2 linked regions of the Alloalcanivorax dieselolei B5 genome follow. The main gene of each other region encodes a partner of the protein of the gene in region 2 in a complex. Links are inferred from orthologs where the notes say so. Each region holds a gene or a part of one and is shown on either strand. Other genes may lie near its edges. The genes, in order: B5T_RS07500 and B5T_RS17385.

Region 1 (15,174 bases), 2.3 Mb from region 2 along the record:
CGGAGCAGGCGGGGGCCGACGGGATCACGGTGCACCTGCGCGAGGACCGGCGCCATATCCAGGATCGTGATGTAGAGCTGCTGGCGCAAACACTACAAACCCGCATGAATCTGGAAATGGCGGCCACCGAGGAGATGGTCGGCATCGCCCGCCGCATTGGTCCGGCTCATTGCTGTCTGGTACCGGAGAAACGGGAAGAACTGACCACCGAAGGCGGTCTCGACGTGGCCGCTAACGAAGCCTGGATCAAGGCCTGCTGCGACCGCCTGGGCGAAGCGGGCATCGAAGTGTCCTTGTTCATCGACGCCGACGCCACGCAGATCGAAGCAGCCCGTCGCTGTGGCGCCCCGGCCATCGAGATCCACACCGGGCATTATGCCGACGCCACCAACGAAGCGGCACGGCTGGCGGAACTGGAACGGGTACGAGAAGGCGTGGCACTGGGTCTGAACGCCGGACTGATCGTCAACGCTGGTCATGGCCTGCACTACCACAACACCCGCGACATCGCCGCCATCCCTGGCATCAACGAACTCAACATCGGCCACGCCATTATCGCCCAGGCAGTCATCAGCGGCCTGCATGAGGCGGTGCGGGAAATGCGGGAAATCATAAAGAATAGTTGATAGTGGACAGTTGGCAGCGAAAAGCGAAAAACAAAAACAGGTGGTCTTTAGCCACTGTAGGAGCTTGCCTGCAAGCGAATATTGCCAAACGCCCGAGCGCACCCCATTCGCTTGCAGGCAAGCTCCCACAGCGGCTAAAAATCGTTTTTTTGCTGTTAGCTGGTGCCGCGAAATAATTCGCGGCTCCTCAGCGGTCTTCCGCCCAGGTGTGGCGCCAGGGCTTCGCGCAGTAGTTGTTTGGCCATGCGGCGGACCGCCGGGCTCCAGTGGTCTTCGGCCAGGGCTTGCAGGTCGGCGCCGGAGTGGCCGTTTTTGTTGGGTATCAGCCCCAGGTCCGGCACCCAGCCGTAGCGCAGTTCCGGCGATAGCGGTTGCCCTTCGCCATCGTGTTCGAGCACCAGGCCGTAGCCCACCTCTTCCAGCAGCACCATTTCGAAACGGCGCAGGGACACATCCAGGGGCGTGTCGCCTTTCAGCTCGTTCAACGTGTGTTCGTAGGCGGGCCACAGGTCCGGATGAGGATCGTCGCGGTGCAGCAAGCGTACCAGCAGCTCGTTGAGGTAGAAGCCGCAATACAAGGCGTTACCGCTCAGGGCGACGGCCACGCCGCGCGGTTCCACCTGACGCAGGGTATGGAGTTCGCCGCTGCCCTGCTGCAATTGCACCCACAGCGGCACGAACGGCGCCAGCGCCGGGTTACGACGGCCACCGCGGGCCACCGCGCCGACCCGGCCGCCGCCGGGCAGGAACAGGTCGAGAATCAGACTGGTGTTGCGGAACGGCCGGCGATGCAGCAGCCAGGCCGGTTCGAGGCCGTTGGCGCCGTCAGGATTGTCGCGAGTCGTCATAGCCCAGGGAACGCAGGGCGCGATCGTCATCGGACCAGCCAGCCTTGATCTTCACCCACAGATTGAGCATGACGCGGCGCTCGATCAGGTTTTCGATGTCGCGGCGGGCCTGGGTGCCGATGCTCTTGATGCGCTCGCCTTTATCGCCGATGAGAATTTTTTTCTGCCCGCGCCGTTCCACCAGAATGGTGGCGGCGATGTCGGTGACACGGGGTCCGTCCTCCCACAGGTCGATTTCCACGGTGACCTGATGGGGGACTTCCTGACCCAGTTGCCGGACCACTTTTTCGCGGATGATTTCCGCCGCCATGAAACGCAGGCTGCGATCGGTGAGTTGGTCCTCGTCGAACCAGAAATCGCCTTCCGGCAAGCGGGAAACCAGCGCCTGTTCCAACACGTCCAGGTTGTGTCCGCCCAGCGCGGACACCGGAATCACTTCGGCGAAATCGTGACGCTGGTTGAGTTTGTCCAGCAACGGCAGCATGGCGGCTTTGTCGTCCAGGCGATCCACTTTATTGACCACCAGGATCACCGGAATGTCGCCGGCCCGGGCCAGCAATGACAGTACGTGCTCGTCACCTTCATTCCACTTGTCGCTGTCCACCATGAAACAGATGACATCCACATCGGACAACGCCGACATGGCCGCTTCGTTCATGGCCCGGTTGAGTGCCCGTTGCTGGCCGGTATGGATGCCCGGGGTATCGGCGAACACGATCTGGCAGTCGTCCCGGGTCAGAATGCCGTGGATACGGTGACGGGTGGTCTGCGGCTTACGCGAGGTGATACTCACCTTCTGGCCGATCAAATGGTTCATCAGCGTGGATTTGCCCACGTTGGGGCGGCCGATGATCGCCACCAGACCGCAGCGACGGGATTCACTCATAGGTCTGCTCCAGCCACTCCAGAGCCTGCTCCGCGGCCTGCTGCTCGGCACGCCGGCGGCTCGGGCCGCTGGCACGGAAGGTTTTCTTCAAGCCACTCAGTTCGCATTCCACCTCGAAGGATTGTTTCGGCGCCTGGCCGCTGATCGACAGCACGCCGTAGACGGGTAATTCATATTTGCGCGCCTGCAGCCATTCCTGCAAGCGGGTTTTGGCGTCCTTGCGCACGCTCTGCGGGCTGATCGCCGCCAGCCGGGCTTCGAACCAGCTCAGCACGACTTCGCGGCAGGCGTCTTCACCGCCATCAATGACCATGGCGCCGATCAGCGCTTCCAGGGTATCGGCCAGGATGGAGTCACGCCGGTGGCCGCCGCTTTTCAGCTCACCGCCGCCCAGAATCAGGTATTCCCCCAGACCCAGCTCGCGGGCCACTTCCGCCAGGGTCTGGCCACGCACCAGCGAGGCGCGCATGCGGGTCAGTTGCCCTTCCGCCGCGTCCGTAAAACGGTGGAACAGTTCGGTGGAAATGATCTGGCTGAGCTGGGCGTCACCGAGGAATTCCAGCCGCTCGTTATTGTGACGCCGGCTGACGCTGCGATGGGTCAACGCCAGTTCCAGCCGCTCCCCATCGCTGAAACGGTAGCCCAGGGCCTTTTCCAAACGCTCACGGTGTTCGATCACGGCGCCGCCGATTTGCTGAATGTGTCCTGGAACGTCATCACCACGGACACATTGTAGAACAGCGGCTCACGGACTTCGTAATCCACCGCCACCGAAACACGGCCGCCTTCCTTACTCACCACCAGGTCATTGGCGGTGATCGCATTGACCTGATTGATGATGAAACGCTTGCTCAGCGCGTCGCGGATTTCCCGCTCCGACATCAGCGCGGTCTTGCTGTCGCCAAGCAAGGAAACGGTCGCCGATTTGATGGTGTTGTACTCCATATACGCCGGCACCATGCGGAACGCGGCGGTGCCGAACACCGCCAGAACGATCAGCACCACGATCCAACCCAATAGGGAAAGCCCCCCCTGACGTGCGCGCCCTTTCATGTTGTTATGTCTCCACTTTGTCGATCGCGCCGTTGCGGGAGAAGCTGGGCAGCGAGAAGAACGGTTCCCAGTGCATCCAGATCAGGAACGCCTTGCCCACCACCAGATTCTCGGGGACGAAGCCCCAGAAACGGCTGTCGTTGCTGTTATCCCGGTTGTCACCCATGACAAAGTACTCCCCCTCGGGTACCTGCCACTTGCCCTGGGTGTTGCGGGGAATGACCTTGTCTCCGGTGTACGGATTGACCGGGCCTTCCTGGCGAATCAGATGCGAATGTTCGCCGAGCACCTCGATATACTCACGGCGCCACGCCTGACTGTTGCTACCGTTTTTGATCAGGTCGCGCCGCACCGCTTCACCGTTGACGTACACCACATTATCACGCACTTCCACTTCATCACCGGGGAGACCGATCACTCGTTTGATGAAATTCTGAGCACGGTTTTCCGGAAATTTGAACACCATCACATCACCGCGCTCCGGTTCGCCGGTCTCCAGGATCTTGGTGTTGGTCACCGGCAGGCGCAGCCCATAGGCGAATTTGTTGACCAGAATGAAGTCGTGCACTTCCAGGGTCGGCAGCATGGAGCCGGAGGGGATGGTGAACGGTTCCACCACGAAGGAGCGGATCACCAGCACCACGAAGAACACCGAAATCAACGAATTCGAAGTCTCCACCGTGCTGCCCAGACTTCCGCCTCTCTGACGCAGTTTAAACAGCCGGTCGAGTATCCATACCACCACGGTGACCAGCAGCGCCAGGGTCAACCAGAAGCCAATATCTATATCCATCAGTCATCCACCTTCAGCACGGCAAGGAAGGCCTCTTGGGGAATTTCCACGTTGCCCACCTGCTTCATCCGTTTCTTGCCCTCCTTCTGTTTCTGGAGGAGCTTCTTCTTACGAGACACGTCACCGCCGTAACACTTGGCGGTGACGTTCTTGCGCAGCGCCTTCACCGTCTGGCGGGCAATGATCTTGCTGCCGATGGCGGCCTGGATCGCCACGTCGAACATCTGCCGGGGCACCAGTTCCTTCATCTTCTCGATCAGCACCCGGCCGCGATGGGCGGATTGATCCAGGTGGCAGATCATCGCCAGCGCATCGACCTTGTCGCCGTTGATCAGCACGTCCACCCGCACCAGTTTGGTGGCCTGGAAACGCTCGAAGGCGTAGTCCAGGGAGGCGAAGCCCCGGCTCACCGACTTCAGCCGATCGAAGAAATCCAACACCACTTCGGCCATGGGAATGTCGTACACCAACGACACCTGCTTGCCCAGGTACTGCATGCCCTTCTGCTCACCGCGGCGCTCCACGCACAGGGTGATCACGTTGCCCACGTATTCCTGCGGCACCAGGATATTGACGCGGGCGATGGGCTCGCGGAATTCCTCGATCTTGTTGCCTTCGGGCAGCTTGGACGGGTTGTCCACGTACAGCAGGCTGCCGTCACTGAGCATCAATTCGTACACCACGGTGGGCGCCGTGGTGATCAGGTCCATGTCGTATTCCCGTTCCAGCCGCTCATGGATGATCTCCATGTGCAGCATGCCGAGGAAGCCGACGCGGAAGCCGAAGCCCAGCGCGTCCGAGGTTTCCGGCTCGTAGAACAGGGAGGCGTCGTTCAACGCCAGCTTGGACAGCGCGTCGCGGAAGTCCTCGTAGTCGTCCGCGGAGACCGGGAACATGCCGGCGTAGACCTGCGGTTTGACCTTCTGGAAGCCGGGCAGCGCCGGCACGTCCGGGCTGTTGGCGTGGGTCAGGGTATCGCCCACCGGCGCACCGTGAATGTCCTTGATGGTGGCGCTGACCCAGCCCACCTCGCCGGCTTCCAGATGCCGGGTTTCGGTGCGTTTGGGAGTGAAAATCCCCAGGCTGTCCACCACATGGGTCTGGCCGGTGGATTTGACCACGATCTTGTCGCCTTTCTTGAGGCGGCCGTGCTTGACCCGCACCAGACAGATCACGCCCATGTAGTTGTCGAACCAGGAATCGATGATCAGCGCCTGCAAACGGCCGCCGCGCTCCCCTTCCGGTGCCGGGATGCGCTCCACCAGTTGCTCGAGCAAATCATCGATACCGACACCGGTCTTGGCCGATACCCGGCAGGCGTCCATGGCGTTGATGCCGATGATCTCCTCGATTTCCTCGATCACCCGTTCCGGTTCCACCTGCGGCAGGTCGATCTTGTTCAGTACCGGCAGCACTTCCAGATCCTGCTCGATGGCGGTGTAACAGTTGGCCACCGACTGCGCTTCCACCCCCTGAGCGGCGTCCACCACCAGCAAGGCCCCCTCGCAGGCCGACAGCGAGCGGGACACCTCGTAGGAGAAGTCCACGTGGCCGGGGGTATCGATGAAGTTGAGCTGGTAGGTTTCCCCATTGCGAGCGGTGTAGTGCAGCGTCACGCTTTGCGCCTTGATGGTGATGCCGCGCTCGCGCTCAAGATCCATGGAATCGAGAACCTGCTCCTTCAGTTCCCGATCGCTGAGGCCGCCACAGGTCTGGATGAAGCGGTCCGCCAGGGTGGATTTGCCGTGATCGATGTGGGCGATGATGGAGAAGTTGCGAATATGGGTAATGTCGGTCACAAATTGCCGCCAGGGAACGAAACGATGGAGGGCGATTCTAGCGGATTATGCACCCGGCAACCAAAGTTGTTGGTCGCCGGGCGCCATAAACCGCATCAGGCAGGCCGATCGTGGTCCTTTCGTCCATGGAAAGGAATGGAAAGGACCGCGATGATCACTGCCCCAGCTTGAGGGCGATGAAGCGGGCGTTGCCGCCGCGGTTGACCAGGGCCGGCACGGTGCCCTGCTCGGGCAGGTTCTTGACGATGTCCTGCAAGGCGTCGATGTCCTTGACCGGCTGGTTATTGAGAGACACCAGAATATCGCCGCTGCGAACGCCCGCGGTGCGGGCCGGGCCCTCTTCCACCTTGGCGACGACGACACCGTGATCGGTCTTGGCGCGGGCCAGTTCGGCGGCGCTGGCGTCGCGCACCTGCAGGCCGAGCACGCCGCCCTGGGCATCCTCGCCACCACCGCCGGCGGCGGCCTGGCGCGGATCCTCGGGCAATTGGCCCACGGTCACGGACAAGTCTTTCTTGCCGCCGTCGCGCATCACCGTCAGGTCTACTTCGCTGTCCGGCTTGATGGTGCCGACCACCTTCGGCAGGTCACCGGAACGCTCGATCTGATGACCATCGAACTCGATGATCACGTCACCGGGTTGCAAACCCGCGGCGGCGGCCGGCGAGCCGTCCACCACCTGGGCCACCAGCGCCCCCATGGGCCGCTCCAGGCCGAAGGACTCGGCCAGATCCCGGTCCACCTCCTGGACCAGCACGCCGAGCCAGCCCCGGCTCACCTTGCCGGTGTCCTTGAGCTGTTCCACCACATCCATGGCCATGTCCATGGGGATGGCGAAGCTGAGCCCCATGTAACCGCCGGAGCGGCTGATGATCTGGGAATTGATACCCACCACTTCGCCGTTCAGATTGAACAACGGCCCGCCGCTGTTGCCAGGGTTGATGGCCACGTCGGTCTGGATAAACGGCACATAGTTGTCCGATGGCAGGCTGCGCCCCTTGGCGCTGACGATGCCGGCGGTCACCGAGCTGTCGAAGCCGAACGGCGCGCCAATGGCCAGCACCCATTCGCCCACCTTGAGATTTTCGGAGGAGCCGATGTTGACCACCGGCAAGTCGGAAGCCTCCACCTTGAGCAGGGCCAGGTCGCTCTGCTCATCGGCGCCCACCAGTTCGGCATCCAGCTCCCGGCGGTCCTGCAGGCGCACCACGATTTCGTCGGCGTCGGCGACCACGTGATTGTTGGTCAGCACATAGCCGTCGCTGGAGATGATGAAGCCGGAGCCCAGGGAGCGGACGTCCTCCTGTTCCGGCATGCCGCCGCCGAATTCATCGAAGAAGCGGCGGAAGAATTCCGGCAGCTGCTCCATTTGCTGTTGCCGGTCGCTGGCGTCACGGTGGGTGACGGTGCTGATGTTGACCACCGCCGGGCCCTCTTTCTCCACCAGCGCAGTGAAGTCCGGCAGGCCGGTGACCAGCGGCTGGGAAGACGGCTGCGCCTGGGTTGGCGAGGCCGCCTTGGGCTGTTCCGCCGGCGCCTGTTGTTGCTCCGAACCACCGCAACCGGCGATCACCAGCCCCACCGCCAGCAGCGGCGGCAACAAATAGTGTTGAATCATTCCCATGGAAAGCTCCCTGTGCATCGATGGAGTCTAGTGTGTCTTGTGCTGACAGCGGTTATGGCGAAACGATCCTGACCGCCCCATCCTCCCGCACCGGACGGCGGCGCAGGACCGTTGGTTGATACGCCCGGCCGCGATCACCGCGATCGCGCCAACGATTGATGATGAAACCCAGCAGCAGGCCCAGCACCCCGAACAGCGCGGCGCCGTCGAACGGCAACGGCAAGGCGCCGCCGAGCAAAGCGCCCGCAAACAGTAAAACCAGGGGTAAAGCGTAAACCCACAGAGCACCGCGCAGCAAAGCGCCTTCGGGAATGCCCACCACCACTTCCTCGTCGTCCTGGAAAGTGTCGCGGGTCAACACGCGAAGACGGGCACGCTGCCCGCCGCTTTGATTGATCAGACGATGGCCGCAGCCCTTACGGGCCTGGCAGGCATCACAGACACCGGCCCGCACGGTTTCCACCCAGATCGCGCCGGGCTCCCGTGCCACCACGCGCCCGTGCTCCTCGATCATTGCGCCGTGGAGACCTGTATTGATTGCATGACCCGTTCGGCCGTGGGCTGGGGGATTTCACCCACCAGGGTCATAAGGAAGGTAACTGGCCCGTTCTGGGTGTGGCGGCTGATCGCCACGGTGGGACCGACCCGGCTGACCCCCTCTTCGGGGCTGGCGCCGTCGGTGGCTTCGGCGAAAACGGTGAAGGTGGCGAGACCGTCACTGTAACTCTGTGCCGCCACCGGATCCGCCACCGTGTCGACACGGCGCCAGTCCTGATCCACGGCCTCGAAACCGCCGGGCAGCCACTGCGCCTCAATGACGAAATTACCGGGCCGGGAAGACGCCACGTTTTCCAGGGCCCGTTCGCTGTGGGTCTCGGGCACATCGAAGTCTGCCCGTTGCAGCCCGGGACTCAAATCCAGGGTGACGAATTCCACTCGCTCCAGCGCCAGGCCGTTGCCATCCACCATTTCCGACTTCAGCAGCAGTTTGCTTTCGTCATCCAGCCACAGCCGGTAACCGTAACGGTGGTTGTCCAGCGGCGCCACGCGCACGCGCAGGGTCGATCGGCCAGCGACGCGGCCGTCACCGTCGAGGAGAACGTTGTACTGGGAAGGGATGGCGCTCGCCAGCCGGTCCTGGAATTCCAGCGGGGAGCCGTCGGCGTCGTCGGAGATCCGGGTCAGGGTGCCGTTGGAATGCAGGCAAACCAGTTCCGGTCCACGCCGCAGCACTTCCACCAGGCGGCCGTCGAGATGGGTCAGACGCTGATATTGATGATCGTCGAAGACCGCATGACTCACCTCCATGGTGCTCACTTCGGCACCAAACTGATAGAGGAAACGGCCTTTATAGTTGAGTTGCCGGGACGCCTCGGACATGGATTGCAGCAGGGTCGCCGCGGGGGCTTCCTGAGCCGAGGCCGGCGGGGCGAGCAGCAGCGCCGGCAGCGGCGCGATCAGGGTCAGACCAAAAGCGAGGGTTCGCAGCATTCGTTAGCGTGCTCCGTTGCGGGCGTCCATGCTCACCAGACGGGCATAAGGCATCATGCCCTGCCCGCTGTGGCGCGCGGCGAACTCACTGTGCCGCATCAGCATGGCGTTGACCCGCGGCTGGGCCGCGTTGACCTGCACCGGCACCGCGCCGGCACCGCCACGGGCACTTTGCGACACCAGCGAAAGATCGCCGAACGGACGGCTCATGCGCTGATCATTGGCGGCCAGGGTGTTTTGCGGCGCGCCGGAAGACAGGGAAGAGCCGGAGGGCCCACTCCAGTACTGCCAGCCCACCACGGTGGCCGCGGCCACGGAGGCGGCCACCGCCACCCGGGCGAAACCACCCACCAGGCCGGACCGGCGCGCCGGCGCCGATTCCGCCGCCAGCGCCTCGGACAGACGCGCGTTAAAGGACGATGGCACCGGCCGAACCGCCTGGCCATGCATCACATCACGGGTGAGTTGCCAACGGGCCAGGGTATCCAGATCGCTCTCATCCAGCGTATCCAGATCCCGCAGCACCCGCCGCGTCTCGAATTCATTGGTTTCACCGTCCAGCAGGGCGGACAACACTTCAAAGTCCCGTTTCATGACCTCACCCTTTGTCTCCACGTTGCGACCCTAGCAGGGGCCGCACCGCCTCGTCGATGGCTTCCCGAGCCCGGAAGATGCGCGAACGCACCGTTCCCACCGGACATTCCATGACCACCGCGATGTCCTCATAGCTGAGGCCCTCGAATTCACGCAGGGTCACGGCGGTCTTGAGTTCCTGGGGCAGTGCCTCGATGGCCCGGTGGATTACTGCCTCCAGCTCCTCAGACAACACATGGGACTCAGGGGTTCCAATCTCGTGCAGGATTTCCGCACCACTGTACTGTTCCGCCTCGGCGGCATCCAGGTCGGTGCCCGGAGGACGGCGCCCCTGGGCCACCAGATGGTTCTTGGCGGTATTGACGGCGATGCGGTAAAGCCAGGTATAGAAGGCACTGTCACCGCGGAACCGCGGCAAGGCGCGCCAGGCTTTGATAAAGGCTTCCTGAGCCACGTCCTGGACCTCATCCTGGTCGCGGACGTAACGGCTGATGAGAGCGAAAATGCGTTGCTGGTACTTCAGTACCAACACTTCGAAGGCGCGCTGATCACCAATCTTGGCTTTTTTGACCAACTGTTCGTCGGACACCTAGCACTCCTTCGGGGTGGTCGTGGCAAGACGAGCGGCGGCATCCCGTCGGCACGGCACGCGCGGCGCATACCGACCAGGCGCCGATGGCCCTGTTTTTCCCGTCGTGAGCTGGTGTTGCAGAAGCACTGTGCCCCCCGGAACGTCGCGTTCTTCGCCTTGCCCTGGCCGTGCCGGAGCGAATTCGGCGCCGCCAGCCAGGATTGAAGCGCGGTATTGTAACAGGAGTTACCTGGACCGCTATACTGGCCTCCCTGAACATGGCCGGTTTTCACAATGGTTCAACAATTCACCTCCATAATCCGCCGCTTTGCGTATCGTCCCCGGTCACGGTGTCGAGCCGGCGGCGCGGATAACCGCGGATAGCTATGGCAACCTTTCATTACGACGTTCTGATCATCGGTTCCGGCGCCGCCGGCCTGACCGTGGCCCTGCGCCTGCCCGACGATGCCCGCGTGGCACTGCTTTCCAAGGGTGAACTGACCCACGCCAGCACCTATTACGCCCAGGGCGGCGTGGCGGCGGTGCTGGATGAATCCGATTCCATGGACAGCCATGTCCAGGACACCCATGTGGCCGGCGCCGGCCTGTGCCACGACGACGCGGTGCGGTTCACCGTGGAAAACGGCCCGGAAGCGATCCGCTGGCTGATTGAACAAGGGGTGGATTTCACCCGCATGCCCGGCGGCCAGGACGCGCCCCTGCCCTACCACTTGACCCGCGAAGGCGGCCACAGCCACCGGCGCATCATCCACGCCGCCGACGCCACCGGCGTGGCGATTTCCAGCACGCTGATCGACCGCGTCAAGGAAAAAACCAATGTGGAACGGTTCGAACACCGGGTGGCGGTGGACCTGATCACCCAGGTGCACAATGGCGAGCGGCGCTGCTGCGGCGCCTATGTGCACGATATCCGCAGCGGCGCAACCGATGTCATTCTGGCCCGCTCGGTGGTGCTGGCCACCGGCGGCGCCTCCAAGGTGTACCTGTACACTTCCAATCCGGACGTGGCCACCGGCGACGGCATCGCCATGGCCTGGCGCGCCGGCTGCCGGGTGGCGAACATGGAATTCATGCAGTTCCACCCCACCTGCCTGTACCACCCCAAGGCCAAGAGCTTCCTGATCACCGAGGCGATCCGTGGCGAAGGCGGCAAACTGCTGCTGCCCAACGGCGAACGTTTCATGCCGCGCTTCCATGAACGGGCGGAACTGGCGCCACGGGACGTGGTGGCCCGCGCCATCGACCACGAGATGAAGCGCCTGGGCGCCGACTGCCTGTATCTGGACATCAGCCACAAGCCGGCGGATTTCATCATCGAGCACTTCCCCACCGTCTACGCCAAGTGCCTGCAACTGGGTCTGGACATCACCCGCGATCCGATCCCGGTGGTGCCGGCGGCCCATTACACTTGCGGCGGGGTGATGATCAACGAGAACGGCGAAACCGACCTGCCCGGTCTGTACGCGCTGGGCGAAACCAGTTTCACCGGCCTGCACGGCGCCAACCGCATGGCCAGCAATTCCCTGCTGGAATGCCTGGTGTACGGCCGCTCCGTGGCCCGCCACATCAGCGAGCACCTTGCCGGTCTGCCGCTGCCGCGCGGCGCCGAGGAATGGGACGACAGCCTGGTCACCGACTCCGACGAAGACGTGGTGATCAGCCACAACTGGGATGAGTTGCGGCGCTTCATGTGGGACTACGTGGGCATCGTGCGTACGGTCAAACGGCTGGAGCGGGCGCAGCACCGAGTGGATTTGCTGCAGAAGGAAATCAGCGACTATTACAGCAACTACCACATCAGCAACGATCTGCTGGAGCTGCGCAACCTGGTGGTGATCGCCGACCTGATCATCCGCTCGGCGCTGCAGCGCCGGGAAAGCCGGGGCCTGCATTTCATGCGCGAGTTTCCCGGCCCCCAGGATCCGCCACGTGACAGCGTTCTGGTGCCGGACAACAGCCCCCTGCACGAGGGCGCCCTTTCGCCGGTCAGCGCCGCCGATTGAGCCAGAGCACCTGACGCAGCGGCGTGAGCGCCGCCTCCCCGGCCTGGTCGGCGAAGATCCAGACCCAGCCCCGGCCGGGGCAGCGCAGTGCCAGCCAGGACCCGGGCGTCCAGGCGCGGAACGGCGCCGTCACCGTGACCCTGTGCCCTTCCGAACCCCGATCCTCCAGATCCCCATTTTCCAACACCAGAGTCACTTCCGTGGCGGTCACCGCCACCGCCCTCACCTGCGGCGGCGTCCACTGCCACAACCCCCAGGCCAGCCCTACCAGCAGCGGCGGCAAGGCCCACGCCGGCACCGCGCTGTGCCACAGCGCCAGCGCGGCAATCAGCAAAGCGGCAAGGCGCAGACGGCGCGGCCAGGCCGAAGGACCCAGCTCAAGACGGGGTGGAAACGAGGCCGAGTATGTGCCGGACATAGGCGCGCAACTCCAGGTCTTGCGGTTCCGAACGGGCGGTGAACCACTCCAGCATGTCGACGTCCGCGCATTCCAGCAGTTTCGGGAACAGCGCCCGGTTGGCCTCGCTATCCTGCTCGAAGTGATGATCCAGATAGCCGTACAGCACCACCTCCACCTCGGAAGCGCCACGACGGCACTGCCAGCGATAACGACGTTTCAGATCGGCCAGCGACATGTCTTTCCCCAATACGATTGCAGGCGAGCAATTGTATGTCAGGCGACGTTCCGGCGATATGGTAAGAGCCTGTTTAAGGTCTCTACGCCACCGCGCCGGAGTTCATTTTTTCGTCAGGTCGTGATTCCGATTGTGCGGTGTAGTCATTCTACATAAACAAGCGTAATCGCGGCCTGGCGGAAAAAGGGGCCCGGCCCTTCGGGTTGCGCTGGAAAAGCCGCCAGACGACGCCCCGGCCTTTGACTTTGGACCCACCAGAGCCTGCAGTCCATGACGTCGTCTGGCGGCTTTTCCAGCGGCAACGCGGCGGCGTAGAGACCTTAAACAGGCTCTTCGGCTGACAGCACCCACCCCGATTCCCTATCATGTGTGACCAGCCAACAACCGGGAACACTATGAGCGCTTGGTCTTCTTTGATCGCTGAACTCTCCCCCGCCAACGGCGGCGTTACCACACCGGCCCTGGCGATCTGCGACCATCTGGCGGTGGTGCGGGTGCGCGGCGAGGAAGCGGGGTCCTATCTGCAAGGGCAACTCACCTGTGACCTGCAACGGATCGACCAGGGCGAGCACCATGCCGCCATGCATCTGTCGCTGAAAGGCCGGGGCCTGGTGAGCCTGCGCCTGATCCGCGATGACCAGGGCTATCTGATCCTGTGCCCGGCGACCATGGCCGAGACGGTGATCCGTTGCCTGGAAAAATACCGCCTGCGCGCCAAGGTGACGTTTGAAGTGGCGGAGGATCTGCGCGTGATCGGACTGGCCGGAGCGCTGGAGCAAACCGGCCTGCCGCTGCCGGAAGCAGGCCACGGCCGCCACCATGATGGCCTGACCCTGCTGCGTTATCCGCTCACCGAGCAATTGCTGGTGATCGGCGCTGACGACGCCCTGGCGGAACTGAGCCGGGCGCAACTTAAGCGGGCAAGCCGCACCCCGGTCGACGGCGAGGGCTGGCGTTTTCTCGATATCGGCGCCGGCGAAGGCCAGATCTACCCCGGCGGCGAGGATCTGTTCCTGCCCCAGGTGCTCAACTACGACCTGCTCGGCGGCGTCAGCTTCAACAAAGGCTGCTACACCGGCCAGGAAGTGGTGGCGCGCATGCACTTCAAGGGCAAGCTCAAGCAACGCATGGCCGCCTTCACCTACAACGGCCCGCCCCTCTCCCCGGGACAACCTCTGCGCAACACCGACGGCCGCGCCGTCGGCGAAGTGGTCGACAGCGCCCGCGGCGAACCCACCCCCCGCCTGCTCGCGGTGGTGCGTTTGGACCATGAAGGAGAGTTGTTCGCTGATGATCAGGCGCTGAACGTAACGTCGCTCGATTTGCCTTATGAGCTACCGAAGAAAGTTGACAGTTGATAGTGGACAACAAAAGCAGTTGACAGTGGACAGTTGACAGCGATAAAGACTGGACCAAAGCACACTTTGCGATCTTGCAAAGGCTATTTGCGAATTCACAACTTTCGAGTTCTGGCACTGCTCCATTATTTTTTCATCTTTATAAACCAAAAGGCCGCGCCTAAACCCTGGACGCGGCCTCTTTTCTCTCGGATCAATCTTTCCTTTCTGTGGGAGCTTGCTTGCAGGCGAATATTGCCAAACGCTGAAGCGAACCCCCATTCGCTTGCAGGCAAGCTTCCCACAGCGGCTAATTTTGTTTTTCGCTGTCCACTGTCAACTATCAACTGCTTTTCCATTCTTCTTCCAGCGTCCGCACCAACTCCGCCACCGGCATCTCCCGGGAACGGTGCGCGCCGGTGCCGGCCCAGAGGCTTTTCCAATCGGCGCCGGCGCCTTTGCGCAAGGGGGAGGTCAGGCGGTGTTGTTCCGGGTAGGGGGCAATGTCCTGGGGGGCGCGCTCATCCATCCAGGCGTTGGCCAGACCTCGTGCCCAGCGGCCGGACACCGCGCGGGTGACGCCGGTGGCGCCGGGGCCGGCGTCCGCCAGCCGTTGTTTCCAGACTTCCGCCGTGTCCGCTTCATGGCAGCGCAGAAACGCCGTGCCCAGTTGCGCGGCGGCGGCACCGGCACGCATCACCCGCGCCATGTCAGCGCCGTCCATCAAACCGCCGGCGGCGATCAACGGCAGCGACACCGCTTGCCGGCAGGCCGCCAGCAGAGCGTCCAGCGCCATGCCCGGTGCCAGCGGGTCGACGCTCCCGCGATGGCCGCCGGCTTCCTCGCCTTGCAGTACCACCGCATCGACGCCGTCCTCGGCCAGCGCTTGCGCT
Region 2 (15,014 bases):
TACCGCTCGATTTACGATACCCGGGTGGCGCGTCTGTTCGACACCGAGCCCTCCGAGGGCAGTGGCGGGCGCAATATCGTCTGGCCGCGGGGCAAGGTGATCGGCGGTTCCAGTTCCATCAACGGGCTGATCTTTATTCGCGGCCAGCGCGAGGATTTCGACAGCTGGGCCGAACAGGGTGCCACCGGCTGGTCCTACGACGAGGTGCTGCCGTACTTCCGCCGTCTGGAGCGCTACACCGGCCACGGCGACGCCAGCCGCGGCGACCGCGGTGAGTTGGGGGTCTCCGACATGCGCACCGACAACCCCGCCTGCCGCGCCTGGTTGCGCGCCGCCGAGCAATACGGCCTGCCCTTCAACCCGGACATGAACAGCGCCGACACTCGCGGCGTGGGCCCCTACCAACTGAGCCTCAAGGGCCGCTGGCGCTGCAGTTCCGCCAAGGCATTTCTGACGCCGATCAAGGACCGTCCCAACCTGACCATCGTCACCGAGGCACCCACCAATCGGGTGCTGTTCGAAGGCAACCGGGCGGTGGGCGTGGAATGGCGCCGGAACGGCGCCGTGCACCGGGCCGGCGCCAGCCGTGAAGTGATTCTGTGCGCCGGCGCCATCCAGACGCCACAACTGCTGCAGTTGTCCGGCGTCGGTCCCGCTGAATTGCTGCGCCGGCACGGTATCAAGCCGATTCATGACGCACCGGAGGTGGGCGCCAATCTGCAGGACCACTATCAGGTGCGGGCCATCTACCGGTTGAAGCGAAAGCTGTCGCTGAACACCGATGTGCGCAACCCAATCAAGCTGGCGAAGATGGGACTGGAATGGCTGCTGAACGCCTCCGGCTCCCTCACCGTGGGTGCCGGCCAGGTGGGCGGTAGCGCCTGCACTCGCTACGCCGACGGTGGCCGGCCGGATGTGCAGTTCAACGTGATGCCGCTGTCCGTGGACAAGCCGGGCACGCCGTTGCACCGCTACCCCGGTTTCACCGCTTCGGTGTGGCAGTGCCACCCGCGCTCCCGTGGCCAGGTGCGCATCGCCTCCGCCAACCCGGACGCCGCGCCGGTGATCGAGCCGCGCTATTTCTCCGATCCACACGACCGCAAGGTGATCGTCGAAGGCATGAAAATTCTCCGTGACATCGCCCGCCAACCGGCGTTCCGCGAACTCTGGGACGTGGAGATGGAACCCGGCGAGCAGGTGGACGGCGACGACGCCTTGTGGGAGTCCGCCCGGCAGCGCGGCGGCACCGTGTTCCATTGCGTCGGCACCTGCCGCATGGGCAGCGACGACGGCGCCGTGGTCGATCCACGCTTGCGCGTGCGCGGCGTGCGGGGCCTGCGCGTGGTGGACGCGTCGGTGATGCCCACGGTGACCTCCGCCAATACCAATGCGCCCTCACTGATGATCGGTGAAAAAGGCGCGGCCCTGATTCTTGAAGACGCCAACCCGGAGTCCCAACCATGAAATTTGATTACCGAAGCCATCTCGGAGGGGGCACGCCCTTCGATACCGTGAACCCGGCCCGCCCCGACCAGGTGGTGGGTGGTTACGCGGAAGTGACCGACCCGGACGCCGTGGACCGGGTGTTCAACCAGGCCGCCCGCGCCCAGGCCGAGTGGGCGGAGGTGCCACCGGTGGTGCGCGGCGACCGGCTGCTGGCATTCCTCGATGAGGTGGTGGCGAACGTGGACCGCATCGCCGAGGCCATCACCCTGGAACAGGGCAAGCCGCTCAATGAAGCACGCAATGAAACCCTCAAGGGCTGCGCCGAAGGCCGCTTCATGGCCGGCGAAGCGGCGCGTCAGCAACTGCAGACCACCGCCGCCGCCCGCCCACGGGTGCGCAATCTGATCCTGCGCCGTCCGCGCGGCACCCTGCTGGCCATCTGCCCGTGGAACTTCCCGGCGATGACACCGCTGCGCAAACTGTGCCCGGCCATCGCCTTCGGCAATGCGCTCGTGATCAAACCGTCCCAGTTCACCCCGGCGGCGGCCTTTCTGCTGGCGGAAATCGCCGCGCGACACTTCCCTGCCGGCCTGGTGCAGGTGCTGCCCTGCGGCGGCGCCTTCGCCAGCCAGCTCACCGCCGCCGGCCGCTTCGACGGGGTCAGCTTCACCGGCTCGGTGGCGGTGGGCCGCAAGGTCGGTCTGGCCGCCGCCGAGGGCCTGGTACCCGCGCAACTGGAGTTGGGCGGCAAGAATGGCGTGATCATCAATGACAGCGCCGACCTGGACGGCTGCCTGGACCAGGTGTTCGGCGCCGCGTTTCAAACCGGCGGGCAACGCTGCACCAGCCTCAGCCGGGTGATCGTGCAGCGGAATCTGCATCAGGCCGTGGTTCGGGGCCTCGCCGAACGGGCCCGGGGTCTGCGCCTGGGTGATGGCCTGGACGCTACCACCACCCTGGGCCCGCTGTGCAACGGTGCCCACTTCGACAGCGTCAAAACGCTCACCGCCCGCGCCGTGGACGAGGGCGCCACCCTGGTCACCGGCGGCGAGCCGGCCACCGTGCCCGGCTGCGAGGGCGGCTATTTCTTCGCCCCCACACTACTGGACAACGCCGGCGTGTCCGACACCGCCAGCCGTCAGGAAATCTTCGGCCCGGTGCTCTCGGTGCTGCCCTACGACGACGCCGATCAGGCGCTGACCATTCTCAACGACACCGAATACGGGCTCACTTCCAGCCTGTTCTCGGATTCCCATGCGCTGATCCAGCGCTTCCTGGACGAAAGCCGCAACGGAATGCTGCACGTGAACAACGGCACGGTGCCGGACGTGAACATGCCGTTCGGCGGCATGAAGCATTCCGGGCTGGGCGCTTACTCGGTGGGGGCTTCGGCGTCCGCCTTCTACACCATCGAACAGGCCGCTTACCTGGCCTGGTAAATAACAACAGGGTGATAATCATGAGAACAATCGCCAAACTGGCTGTGCTGGCCACCGTTTTATTGACCAACCCGGTGGCCGCCGACACCCCCAATCCGTTCGACTACCGGTCGGTGCCCAAGGAAGGTGATCAGATCACCATGCGGCTGGCCCACTCCCTGAATATGGAGTGGAGTTCGCAAACCGTGGCGCTGAAACGCTTCGCGGAACTGGTCGCCATCTACACCGACAACCGCATCCGCCCGGTGATCTTTCCAGGCTCGCAGTTGGGCAGCGAAAAGGAAATGCTGCAGCAGGCCCGTCAGGGCGTCATCCAGGTGACGATTCCCGCCACCAACAACATGGCCCAGGTAGCGCCCAGCCTGAACGTGCTGCTGCTACCCTATCTCACCCAGAGCACCGAGGAATCCAACTACCTGCTGGACCACATCACACCGGTGCTGCAACCGCGGGTGATCGAGGAAGCGGGTGTCCGCATTATCGGCTGGGAAAATACCGGCTGGCGGCATTTCTTCTACAACGCCCCGGAGCCCATCGAAACCCCGGCGGATCTGGCGCCGCTGAAAATGCGCGTGCCGCCCAACGCGATCATGCTCGGCACCTATAAATCCTGGAATGCGTCGCCGGCGCCGATCGCCTGGAACGAACTCTACAGCGCCCTGCAGCAAGGTGTGGTGGAAGGCGGCGACAGCCCGGTGAGCGACATTATCGGCATGAAGTTCGACGAAGTGATCGGACGCATTTCACGGCTGCACTACACCATCCTCACCCACCCCATCGTGGTGTCCGAGCGCTGGTTCCAGGACCTGGCGCCGGACTTGCAGAAAGCAGTATTGCGAGCTGGTCGCGAAACCACGAAATACGTGCGCTGGTGGCAGCCACTGGACGAGGCCCGCTGGTGGAAGCTGGCCGAGGAAGCCGGCGTCGAGATCACCGACATCAAGAACGAGACGCCCTGGGCGGAAAAAGCCCGCGCGGCCTGGCCCCACTATTACCCCCTGATCGGCAAGGACGGTGAGGACCTGACCAAGAAAGCGCTGGACATCCTCGAGTCCTATAAAGCGAGCAATCAATAAAACAATTCAGCCCGCGGTCAGGACGGCGCAGGCCGTTCCGACGGGAGACAAACTTATGTACAACCTGTTGAGAAAGTCCCAATTGGCGCTGTGCCACGCGTTGCTGTCGGGCATGGTGCTGGCGCTGCTGCTGCAGATCTTCGGCCGCAGTTTCAACGCCGGCCTGGAATGGACCGAGGAACTGTCCCGGTTCGCCTTTATCTCCTTCGTCTTTATCAGCGCCAGTTACTCCTCGCTGACCAGAGCGGACCTGCGCATCGGCGTCTTCGCCGACTGGCTGAGCCGGCGCCTGGGGCGGGGGCCGGTGGAAATCATGACCACGGCCCTGCTGCTGTTGTTTGACGTGCTGATGATCATCTACTGCTATCGCAACGTCATCGACGGCATTAAATACCCCAGTGTGTCGCCGGTGCTCGGTTTCAATACCAACTATCTGTTCGTGGTGTTGATCCTGGCGTTCGTGCTATCGGCGCTGGGCCGGCTGTTCGGCCGCAACGCTGGTGGCGAGGTCGGGGAGGGTCTGGCATGACTACCGTGCAATGGGTACTGATCATTATGCTGCCGGCACTGCTGCTGCTCGGCGTGCCGATCTACGCGGCGCTCGGTCTGACTGGCTTCGCCGCCGCCTGGTTTCTCGGCGCCGACCTGGTGTTCGCCGCGCAGAGTATTTTCAACGGCGTGGACAACTTCGCGCTGCTGGCGATTCCCGCCTTTATCCTGGCCGGCAACATTATGGAGAAAGGCGGCCTGACCCACGACATCATTCGTATCTTCCGGCGCATGTTCGGGCACATCCCCGGCAGCCTCGGCATGGTGACGATTCTGTCGTGCATGTTCTTCGCCGCGATTTCCGGCTCCGGCCCGGGCACCGTGGCGGCGATCGGGTCGATCATGATTCCGTCCATGGTGCGTTACGGCTACCCGGCACCCTACGCGGCCTCGGTCACCGCCACTGGCGGCACTCTGGGCATCCTGATTCCCCCCAGTAACCCGATGATCATCTACGCCATCATCGCCAATGTGTCGATCGCCGACGTATTCGCCGCCGGTCTGCTGCCCGGGCTGTTGATGGGCGTGGTGCTGGTATTCACCGCCTATGTGATGGCCAAACGTTCCGGTGCCGTGGTCAATCCGGTGCATGAGCAGGAGGACGAGAACGAGAGCCTGGGCGCGTTGATCTGGCACGCCAAATTCGCCCTGTTTTTGCCGGTGCTGATTCTTGGCGGCATCTACTCGGGCCTGTTCACCCCGGTGGAGGCTTCGGTGGTGGCGGTCTTTTACGCGCTGGTGGTGGCCCGTTTCGTGTATCGACAACTGGACGCCCGGGCACTGCACGAAGCCTTCGAGCAGACCCACCGCATCTCCGGCGCGCTGATGATCGTGGTCGCCTGCTCAGCGCTGCTGGCCAAGGTGATCACCCTGGAAACCATTCCACAGCAGATCTCCGTGGCCATGTCCGGTGTCTCCACCAATCCGCTGGTGATTCTGCTGTGGATCAACGTGTTCCTGATCCTGGTGGGCACCTTCATGGAAACCATGTCGGCGATCATCATCCTGGCGCCGATCCTAGTGCCGCTGGTCACCGCCTTCGGCATCAACCCGGTGCACTTCGGCATCATTCTGGTGACCAATATCCAGATCGCCTTCCTGACACCGCCGCTGGGGGTCAACCTGTTCGTGTCCAGTCAGATTTCCGGGGTACCTGTGGAGAAGATCATTCGCAGCATCTGGCCGTTCCTGCTGGCCCTGCTGGGGGTGCTGGCACTGGTGACCTTGTTCCCTCAACTCAGTCTCGCACTGCCGGAACTGCTCCGGTCTCTACGCTGATTCAGCCCCGCGGCGTTCTCATGGGGACGCCGCCTCCCCTCCCTCGAAACCACCGCTTCGTCGGTTCCGACGATGCTCACCCGCTGCCGCCCTCGCTAACGTAATACACCGACCCATCCGGCTCTCCGCCTGCCGCCCGACAACGACAACAATCAGGTGCCTCCATGACCGTCCCGCTGATGACGCTGAAATCCCTGTACACCGGTGCTCTGGCCCGTTTCGCGGACCGCTGCGCGCTGACCATGGGGGGGCACAGCCTCAGTTACGCCGAGCTGCAGCGCGGCAGCTTTCAGGTCGGCAACGCCCTCATCGACCTCGGCGTCACCCCCGGCACCCGGGTGGCGCTCGCCATGGCCAATTGCCTGGAGTTCGCGGTGGCGGCCCAGGGGGTGATTCAGGCCGGCGCCACCCGGGTGGCTTTGAACAGCATGCTCAGCGACGATGAGGTGCTCTATATTCTGGCGGACTCCAACACCCGGGTGGCCATCGTCGATGCTCAGCGTTTCGAGCTGCTCTCCCGTCACCGCGATCGCCTGCCGGAGCTGGAACAGGTGATCGCACTCGGACCGACGCGGGATTGCCCGTCGGACATGATGCCCTGGGATGATTTTCTCGCCTCCGGCAAGCCGGAGTACACCGACGTCAACGTGACACCGGATGATCTGGCCTTCATTCCCTACACCGGCGGCACCACGGGCAAGCCCAAGGGCGTCCTGCACAACCAACAAAACATTTATCTGAATCTGCTTTCCCACCAGATGGAGCTGGCACTGCAGGACGACGAGCGCTTCCTGCTTACCTCGCCTCTGCCCCATGCCGCTGGGAGTATCCTGATGGTCGGGTTGCTGAAAGGGGCTACCCATTACATCGAACCCGGATTCGATCCCGCCACCGTGATCCGCCGCATCAGCGAGGACAAGGTCACTCTCACCTTCATGGTACCCACCATGATTTACCGGCTGCTGGACTGGCTGGAGGCCAATCCGGAGCCCCGTCCGGATCTGAGTTCGCTGCGCACCATGCTGTACGGCGCCGCCCCGATCACGGTGGAGCGTCTGACTCAGGGCCTGGAAACCTTCGGGCCGGTGTTCATGCAGCTCTACGGCCAGTCGGAAGCGCCCAACTTTATCACCCGGTTGCGCCGGGAGGACCACAACCCGGCCCATCCGGAGCGGCTGCTCAGTTGCGGTCAGGCCGCGACCATGAGTCAGGTCCGTATCGTCGATGACAACGGGAAACCGGTGCCCGCGGGGGAAAGCGGCGAAGTGGCGGCACGCACGCCGTACAACATGCTCGGTTATCATGGCCTGCCGGAGAAAAGCGCCGAAACGCTGGTGGACGGCTGGCTGCACACCGGCGACATCGGACGGATGGACGCGGACGGTTATCTGTACCTGCTGGACCGCAAGAACGACATGATCATCAGCGGCGGCATGAACGTGTACACCTCGGAGGTGGAGAACGCCATCCAGCCGTACCCCGGTGTCGGCCAGGTGGCGGTGGTCGGCCTGCCCGATCCAGACTGGGGCGAGGCGGTGACCGCGTTCGTGGTCCCCGATGCCGGCGCCGAGCTGGACCTGGAAGCCCTGCTGCGCCACTGCAAAGGCGCGCTGTCCAAGTACAAGGTCCCCAAACAGATCCATCTGCTCGACAGCCTGCCGCTCACCGCTTACGGCAAACTGGACAAGAAAGCCCTTCGCCAGCAATGGGCGGCTGCTGTCTAGAGACTGCCGGCTTGGAGGCTGAAGCCACGGCAGTGACTGATTATTGGTCTTGGAGATATGAATTCGCGCTGTATTCGCTGCCAAGGCAGCGAATTGGCGTGTGGCGCAAACATCGTGAACCTGCAAGAGAGGTCCAAGCATGAGTAGCCTCACCGAATTGAGCCGTTCCCTGAACGGTGCCCGGGTCCTGGTGACCGGTGGCGCCAGCGGCATGGGACGAGCCACCGCCCGGGTGTTCGCCAGCGAGGGCGCGCGGGTTGCCGTTACCGACCGCGATGGTGACGGCGCCGGGCAGGTCGCCATGGAGATTCGCGACGCGGGTTTCCAGGCGCAAAGCTGGACCCTGGACGTGAGCGACGCCGCGGCGATCGAAGCGGTCACCGCCGAGGTGGCCGAAGCCTTTGGCGGCCTGGACATTCTCATCAACAATGCCGGGGTCTCCGGCTTCACCGCCATCTCGTCCTTGGCGGACGACTACGAGGCCACGTGGCACACCAGCCTGTCGATTCTGCTGACCGCCCAGCAACGCCTGGTGCGGGCCGCGCTGCCCCACCTGCGGGGCTCGCACCATCCCCGCATTGTCAATATCGCTTCCACCGAAGCGCTCGGCGCCACCGCCGAGAACAGCGCCTATGCCGCGGCCAAGGCCGGCGTCACCGGCCTGACCCGCGCCCTGGCGGTGGAGCTGGGCAAGGAAGGCATCACCGTCAATTGCATCTGCCCCGGCCCCATCGACACCGATATGACCGCGCGGATCGCGGACGAGCACAAGGCCATTTTCGCCAGACGGCGAACCGCTTTGCGACGCTATGGCGCCCCGGAAGAAGTGGCGCACATGACCGTCAGCCTGTGCCTGCCGGCGGCGTCCTACCTCACCGGCGCGGTGATTCCGGTGGACGGCGGTCTGATGGCACGCAACGCGTGATGGATAGGTTGCTTGTTTCGCTGATCACGCCGACCATGCTGGCCCGGCCCCACCAGAGTGATTGCCCCAATGCCGCGAACCGATAACAGGCCCAACCCTTTCGTCATGGCCGTGTCCGCCATGCTGGTGGCGCTGGTGGTGATTGTCTTCGCCCGCCTGGCCTACGGTCTGCTGTTGCCGGCCATGCGCGCCGATCTCGGGCTGAGCTACCGCCAGGCCGGCGCTCTGGGCACGGTCACCGCCCTGGGTTATCTGCTGTTCGTATTGCTTGGCGGTCTCGCGGCCAGCCGCTGGGGCGCCCGCAATACGGTGATTTTCGGTCTTGCCGCGGTGACCGTCGGCTTCGCCGGGCTGGCCGCCGCCAGCGACTATATTCTGATCGTGGTGCTGATGGCCTTGCTCGGCTTCGGCACCGCGTTCTGCTTCGCGCCCACGGTGTCTCTGCTGGCCACCTGGTACCCGGAGCGGCGCGGAATGATGATCGGCTGCATGACCGCCGGCGTCGGCGCGGGGATTTTCTTCATCGGGCTGCTGGTACCCTGGCTCTCCGATCTTTTCGGCGCGAACGGCTGGCGGGTGACCTGGGGGATTTTCGCCGCCGTTGCCGGCGCCGTCGGCTTACTGGTTCTGATGGCGGTGCGTGATCCGCCCGCCAGCGACGATGCCAACACGGCGCGGCCGCCCTCGGCGGACAAGTGGCTGATCTACCGGAATCCCCGGGTCATCATCATGGCGCTGGTGTACGGCATCATCGGCATGGTGTACATCACCCAGGCTCTGTTCATGGTCAGTTATGTGGTGGAATCCGGCTTCGACGAAACCATCGCGGGATGGCTGATGGCGATGATGGGGTTGCTCTCCGTCCTCAGCGGCCCGTTATGGGGCTCGCTGTCGGACCGCTGGGGGCGCGGCAATACCCTGAGCCTGGCCATGTCGGTGGTGACCGTTGCCATGGCACTGCCACTGGTCGATCAGAGCCTGCCTCTGTTCATCGCCCATTTCTTCTTCATGGGCTGCGCGGTCAATGGGGTCTTCACCCTGATCCAGGCCGCCAGTACCGACCAGGTGGCACCGCGTTACATTCCCATCGCGTTCAGTTATGTCACCCTGTTCTTCGCCGGCGGACAACTTATCGGCCCGGCGGTGGCGGGCTGGCTGATCGAAACGCCGGGAGGCTTCCCGCTCGCCATCGGCTTTACCTGCTTCTGGCTGATCGTCGGCTTGTTTCTGACTCAGCGTATTCGCCGGTTCCCGGCTGATGTGGCGGTGTCCTGAAGACCGCTTAAACACATCGCTTCCCACAGCGGGTACTACGAAGCCGCTGTAGGAGCTTGCCCTGCAAGCGAATGGGCACCCATTTCCAAAAGGAAATTCGCTTGCAGGGCAAGCTCCTACAGCGGCCTTGTAGCAACCTTTGAGTTTATGTCTCCAAGCCGCACTAAGGCCGATTATGGTGGAGCATATAACGCCCCGCCTGATACAGCCCTTCCAGCAGTTCCTTGCGGTCCTGGAACACCTCCGGCTGGTCCACGCCGACATCCGCTTCCAGGCGCGGATCCTTCAGATCGTAAAGCCGCGCGTTGTCACCGTCGTAGTACATGCTCAGGTGATAATCCTCGCCAACCAGGCCGATTAACGGCCGGTGGGAACGGTCACCGCCAAAGGTGATCGCGTATGAGGGGCCCTCGATATCCAGCAGATCCCGCCCCATGGTGCGGTTCTCATACGGCAGCCCGACCAGCCCCAGCGCCATCGGCATGATATCCACCAGGCTGGCGGGGCGCTCAATCACCCGGTGCTCACCAATGACGTCCGGGCCGTAGATGATCAACGGCACATGATGCTTGTCCAGCAGCAGGGACTCGCTGTAACCCATGTGTTGGGATGGCTCGGAGCGGTCGTTATGGTCGCCGTACAGAATGAAGATGGTGTTGTCCGCGTAATGGGAATTAGCCACCAGGTCATTCAGGTAGTAACCGATGTTGTAGTCCAACAGGCGCACCGCGTTGTACTGATCGTTGCCGAGGAAGCTGTGCTGGCGCACTTTGTCTTCCGGCGGATTGATCACCTCGAAGTTGGAATCATCATCGGGAATGGTGAACGGCCGATGGTTGCCGGCGGTCTGGATGAAGGCAATGAACGGCTTGTCCGGATCCAGTTGGTCCAGGCGCTGGTGAGCGGCCTTGAACAGATCCCGGTCCGAGATGCCCCAGACATCAATGTTGGGGGCGTCGTAGTCTCCGGCCTCCCACAACTCCAGATCCTGAATGTTGTTCTTCAATACGCCACGGATATTGGCCCAGCCGGCGGAACCGCCTATGAAATAGAGGCGCTCGTAGCCTTTAAAAGCGTTGACCAGGGTGTACTGATTGACGATCTGCGGATCCCGGGATGCGGTGGAGCCACCCCAGGTAATGTCGGGAATCCCGGTCACCAGACCAAACACGGTGCGGGCGGTACCGCTGGAGGGCACCATGAAATTGGGGAAGAACAGCCCCTCATTACCGAGACGGTCCAGATTGGGCGTGGCTTCCATGGGGTTGCCAAACAGCCCCATGCGGTTGGCGCCCATGGATTCCAGGTGAATCAGAACCACATTGGGTGGCCGTTGCGGTGCCTGCCCCGGCACCGACCGGGCGAACGTCATGGTCTCGGGGTCCGGATTGCTCACCCCCAGGTATTCCGCCACCCGTTGATAGCGCTGCGCCAGCAGCTCATCGTCATGTTCCCGGGTACCGGTGGTGTAGGTGTCGTAAAAGAAAATCGCCGGGTTCAACCCCAGGGACGCCACCTGCAGATTGTTGGAAAAGTAGGCGTCACTCCAGCGCAGCGGCACGGTGCCGGTTTGCCCCATGATCCCCAGAGCGTACAGATAGATACCCAACGCCACGGCGATGGTGCCACCCAACCAGCCCCGCCCCGGCGCCGGGCGGCGCGCGAAGGCGGCAATCGGCTTGCGCCCCAACCAGGCTCCCACCGCCAGCGTCACCAGCAGCAGCAGCGCCAGCCAGACCACCGGGTAGCTCTCCCACACCATCTGCAGGGAATCCCCACGGTTGGTCAGGAAACGCAACACAGAGCTGTTCAGGCGTTCTTCCAGATAGCTGTAGTGGGCGAAATCCGCGATGTAAACGAAACAGGCCACGGCGGAGGCCAGAGCCAGCCAGGCCACCGCCAGTTTGCGGGCCAGCTGTCCGCGGCGCAGACCGAACAGGCCCGGCAGCAGGCTGAGAATGGCCACCGGCAGAACAATCAGCAGGGCCAAACGCAAGTCGAAGCGGACACCAATGCCGAAGGCATGCCAGAGTTCTTGCGAAGGCAGTTCCAGGCCGGAAAGGAAAAACCAGAAGAACGCCCCCCTCAGTACCACGAAAACCAGGAAGAACGCGGCAACCAGGCTCAGGATCAATCGCACACGTGGCGAAAACAGCATACAGGCTCCACAATCAGATGCGGGTTGTCGGGGTCGGCGGCGCTTATTTCACCACACGTAAACGCGGGCCCTTGTCGGGGCCTTTGTCAGGACCATTGTCATCGGGGCCGTCTTCGGGGGGATCCGGGGGTGGATCTATGGGCTCGAACGCCATGCCCTGGCCGTTCTCGCGGGCGAAAATCGCGATCACCGCGCCCACCGGCACTCTGAGATGATGCGGCACGCCGCCGAAACGGGCAGAAAAGACGATTTCATCGTTGCCCGCCACGAACTGGGTCACGGCCCGGGGAGCCACGTTCAGTACGATCTGGCCATCCTTGACGAATTCCTGCGGCACTTCGGTGCCGGGATAGCCCGCGTCCACCGCCAGATGAGGGGTGAGACCGTTATCGCATATCCACTCATGGGTGGCGCGGATCAAATAGGGCCGGTTGGAAGTCATTTCGGACATAACAGCAGGGCTTTTCCGATGGATACGGCCGCGCTCCGGCGGCAAAAAAAGCCCGTGCGCGGGGGCACGGGCCGGAGTTCACAGCGCCAGGCGCATTTCCCGCTCAGCTTCGGTCAGGCTGGCCTGGAAGCTGTCACGGTCAAACAGGCGCTCGGCGTAATCCAGCAGCGGCTTGGCCTGCTTGGCGGGCAGGTCCACACCCAGAACGGGCAACCGCCACAAAATCGGCGCCACCACGCAGTCCACCAGGGTGAATTCCTCGCTCATGAAGAACGGCAGCTCATTGAAGATCGGCGCGGTGGCGATCATTCCTTCGCGCAGTTCCTTGCGGCGCTTGTTCAAAGCGGCGTCTTTCTCCTCGCCCAGCACCAGGGCGTCCACATGGCCACACCAGTCACGCTCGATACGGTGCACCAGCAGACGACTCTGCGCCCGCGCCACCGGATACACCGGCAGCAACGGCGGATGCGGGAAGCGCTCGTCCAGATACTCCATGATCACCGTGGACTGATACAGGGTCAGCTCACGGTCCACCAGGGTCGGGACCTCGTTATACGGATTCAGGGCCGCCAGATCTTCCGGTTTGTCCCGGCTGTCCACGTCCACGATATCCACGGTTACGCCCTTCTCCGCCAGGACAATACGCACCCGGTGGCTGTAGTGATCGTCCGGGGAAGAGAAGAAAGTCATTGAGGAACGTTTGGTCACCACGCCCATGGTCGAGTCATCTCCAAGCATCATCTAATAACACAAACAGGGTAGCCGCTTGCGCGGTTACCCTGTTGCAGGCTGGATCAACGTTCGTGGATCAGTGAACGTCTTTCCAGTATTCCTTCTTCAGCAGGTACGCCGGTACGAGAAGGATAGCAAGGAACACGAGCACGTAAACACCAATCCGCTCACGGGTGGGCGCAATCGGCTCCGCCGCGTAAGTGAGGAAGTTGGTGATATCGCCCATGGCGGCCTTGAATTCCTCTTCATCCAGGGCTTCCTGCATACCGGCCATCACATGCGGCATGCCGACGTTCGGGAACACCTTGTTGTTGTAACCGAACGGACGGGATTCATCCTCATAGAAGCCGATCAGATAAGAATACAGCCAATCCGGGGATTGCAGGCGCGCTTCCAGGGTCAGATCCGGCGGCGCGGTCCCGAACCACTTCTTGGCGTCTTCCTTATCCATGGCGTTCTGCATCGGATCACCAATCTTATCACTGGTGAAGTTCATATACTTCAGTACCAGCTCATCCGGGATACCCAGGTCGTCGCCCATACGACCGTAACGCAGATATTCCAGACTATGACAACCCATGCAGTAATTGACATAAAGCTTGGCACCGTTCTGCAGGCTCACTTTGTCCTGCAGATTGACCGGAGCCTTCTCATACTCAGCGTCATGACCACCGGCGGCCACGGCCAATACCGGCAAACAGCTGAACAAAATGGCGGCAAAAAGCTTCTTCATCAGTGACCCCCCGTGACGCGCTCAGGTACCGGCTTGGATTTTTCGAATCGATGGCCGAATGGCAGTATCACGATGAAGAACAGGAAGTAATACACCGTGCCGATCTGCGCCACGGTCTTCGCCAGACCGGTGGCCGGCTGGGTCCCGAGATAGCCGAGGATCAGGAAGTCCACCACGAATAGCGCCAGGGTGATCTTGCTCACCAGGCCCTTGTAACGGATGGACTTGACCGGATGGCGGTCCAGCCAGGGCAGCAGGAACAGAATGGCAATGGCGCCGCCCATGGCGATCAGCCCCCAGGCCTTGGACGAGATAAACCAGTCGATGGTGGTGGCACGCAGCATCGCGTAATAGGGGCCGTAGTACCACACCGGAGCGATGTGATCCGGGGTCTTCAGCGGATCCGCCGGCGCGAAGTTGGGCTTCTCGATCAAATAGCCGCCGCCGGTGGGGAAGTAGAAGATCACCACCGCGAACACCATCATGAAGATGATGACGCCGGGCAGGTCCTTGACGGTGTAGTAAGGGTGGAACGGGATGCCGTCTTTGGGGATCCCGTTCTCGTCCTTGTGCTTCTTGATTTCCACGCCATCCGGGTTGTTGGAGCCGACTTCATGCAGCGCCAGGATGTGCAGGAAAACCAGGGCCACCAGCACCAGCGGAATCGCCACCACGTGCAGGGCGAAGAATTTGTTCACGGTGGCGGTGGACAGCAGATAGTCGCCACGCACCCAGGTGGTGAGGGCCTCACCGATTTCCTTGGCGTCGTTGGCGTCGATGAACGGAATCACGTCGAACGGAATCGCGCCGGCCAGGGAGATGATCACCTGGGCGCCCCAGTAGGACATGTTACCCCAGGGCAGCACGTAGCCGAGGAAACCTTCGGCCATCAGTGCCACGTAGATCAACATGCCGAAGATCCACACCAGTTCCCGCGGCGGCTTGTAGGAGCCGTACAGCAGGCCACGGAACATGTGGATGTACACCACGGCGAAGAAGGCCGAAGCGCCGACCGCGTGCATATAGCGGATCAGCCAGCCCCACTGCACGTCGCGCATGATGTACTCGACGGACTCGAAGCCCTGGCTGGGAGAGAAGAACATGGTCAACCAGATACCGGTGAGCAGCTGGTTCACCAGCACCACCATGGAGAGCACCCCAAAGTAGTACCAGAAGTTGAAGTTCTTCGGAGCGTAGTACTCCGACATGTGTTTTTTGTAGGTGTTAA

The links.
Region 1: the proteins of B5T_RS17385 (region 2) and B5T_RS07500 are in contact, whole or in part, in a crystal structure (PDB 1YFN), measured with the Escherichia coli proteins. The link is inferred for Alloalcanivorax dieselolei B5 from one-to-one orthologs.

The regions. Positions count from the first base shown.
Region 1 is NC_018691.1:1,633,084-1,648,257, reverse strand. The notes cover bases 7,920-10,895. They hold B5T_RS07500 (sigma-E factor negative regulatory protein), read right to left. Parts: upstream 9,715-10,895; coding sequence 9,124-9,714; downstream 7,920-9,123. Other genes in these bases: nadB (L-aspartate oxidase), read left to right, coding at 10,672-10,895; rpoE (RNA polymerase sigma factor RpoE), read right to left, coding at 9,719-10,303; B5T_RS07505 (MucB/RseB C-terminal domain-containing protein), read right to left, coding at 8,140-9,120; B5T_RS07510 (SoxR reducing system RseC family protein), read right to left, coding at 7,920-8,143. Outside these bases: pdxJ (pyridoxine 5'-phosphate synthase), read left to right, coding at 1-626; DNA repair protein RecO, read right to left, coding at 782-1,474; GTPase Era, read right to left, coding at 1,452-2,360; rnc (ribonuclease III), read right to left, coding at 2,353-3,039; B5T_RS07530 (DUF4845 domain-containing protein), read right to left, coding at 3,036-3,413; lepB (signal peptidase I), read right to left, coding at 3,418-4,206; lepA (translation elongation factor 4), read right to left, coding at 4,206-6,005; B5T_RS07515 (DegQ family serine endoprotease), read right to left, coding at 6,160-7,629; more of B5T_RS07510, read right to left, coding at 7,682-7,919; more of nadB, read left to right, coding at 10,896-12,309; B5T_RS07485 (hypothetical protein), read right to left, coding at 12,293-12,727; B5T_RS07480 (FAD assembly factor SdhE), read right to left, coding at 12,687-12,944; CAF17-like 4Fe-4S cluster assembly/insertion protein YgfZ, read left to right, coding at 13,340-14,302; B5T_RS23010 (hypothetical protein), read right to left, coding at 14,428-14,640; B5T_RS07470 (NAD(P)H-dependent flavin oxidoreductase), read right to left, coding at 14,625-15,174. UniProt on the Escherichia coli protein: An anti-sigma factor for extracytoplasmic function (ECF) sigma factor sigma-E (RpoE). ECF sigma factors are held in an inactive form by an anti-sigma factor until released by regulated intramembrane proteolysis (RIP).
Region 2 is NC_018691.1:3,903,427-3,918,440, forward strand. The notes cover bases 10,618-13,433. They hold B5T_RS17385 (ClpXP protease specificity-enhancing factor), read right to left. Parts: upstream 12,322-13,433; coding sequence 11,914-12,321; downstream 10,618-11,913. Other genes in these bases: B5T_RS17380 (LTA synthase family protein), read right to left, coding at 10,618-11,870; sspA (stringent starvation protein SspA), read right to left, coding at 12,400-13,038; B5T_RS17395 (cytochrome c1), read right to left, coding at 13,130-13,433. In the rest of the region: B5T_RS17340 (GMC family oxidoreductase), read left to right, coding at 1-1,464; B5T_RS17345 (aldehyde dehydrogenase family protein), read left to right, coding at 1,461-2,885; B5T_RS17350 (TRAP transporter substrate-binding protein), read left to right, coding at 2,906-3,961; B5T_RS22380 (TRAP transporter small permease), read left to right, coding at 4,017-4,490; B5T_RS17360 (TRAP transporter large permease), read left to right, coding at 4,487-5,788; B5T_RS17365 (AMP-binding protein), read left to right, coding at 5,953-7,512; B5T_RS17370 (SDR family NAD(P)-dependent oxidoreductase), read left to right, coding at 7,652-8,437; B5T_RS17375 (MFS transporter), read left to right, coding at 8,507-9,712; more of B5T_RS17380, read right to left, coding at 9,876-10,617; more of B5T_RS17395, read right to left, coding at 13,434-13,786; B5T_RS17400 (cytochrome b), read right to left, coding at 13,786-15,014. UniProt on the Escherichia coli protein: Enhances recognition of ssrA-tagged proteins by the ClpX-ClpP protease; the ssrA degradation tag (AANDENYALAA) is added trans-translationally to proteins that are stalled on the ribosome, freeing the ribosome and targeting stalled peptides for degradation.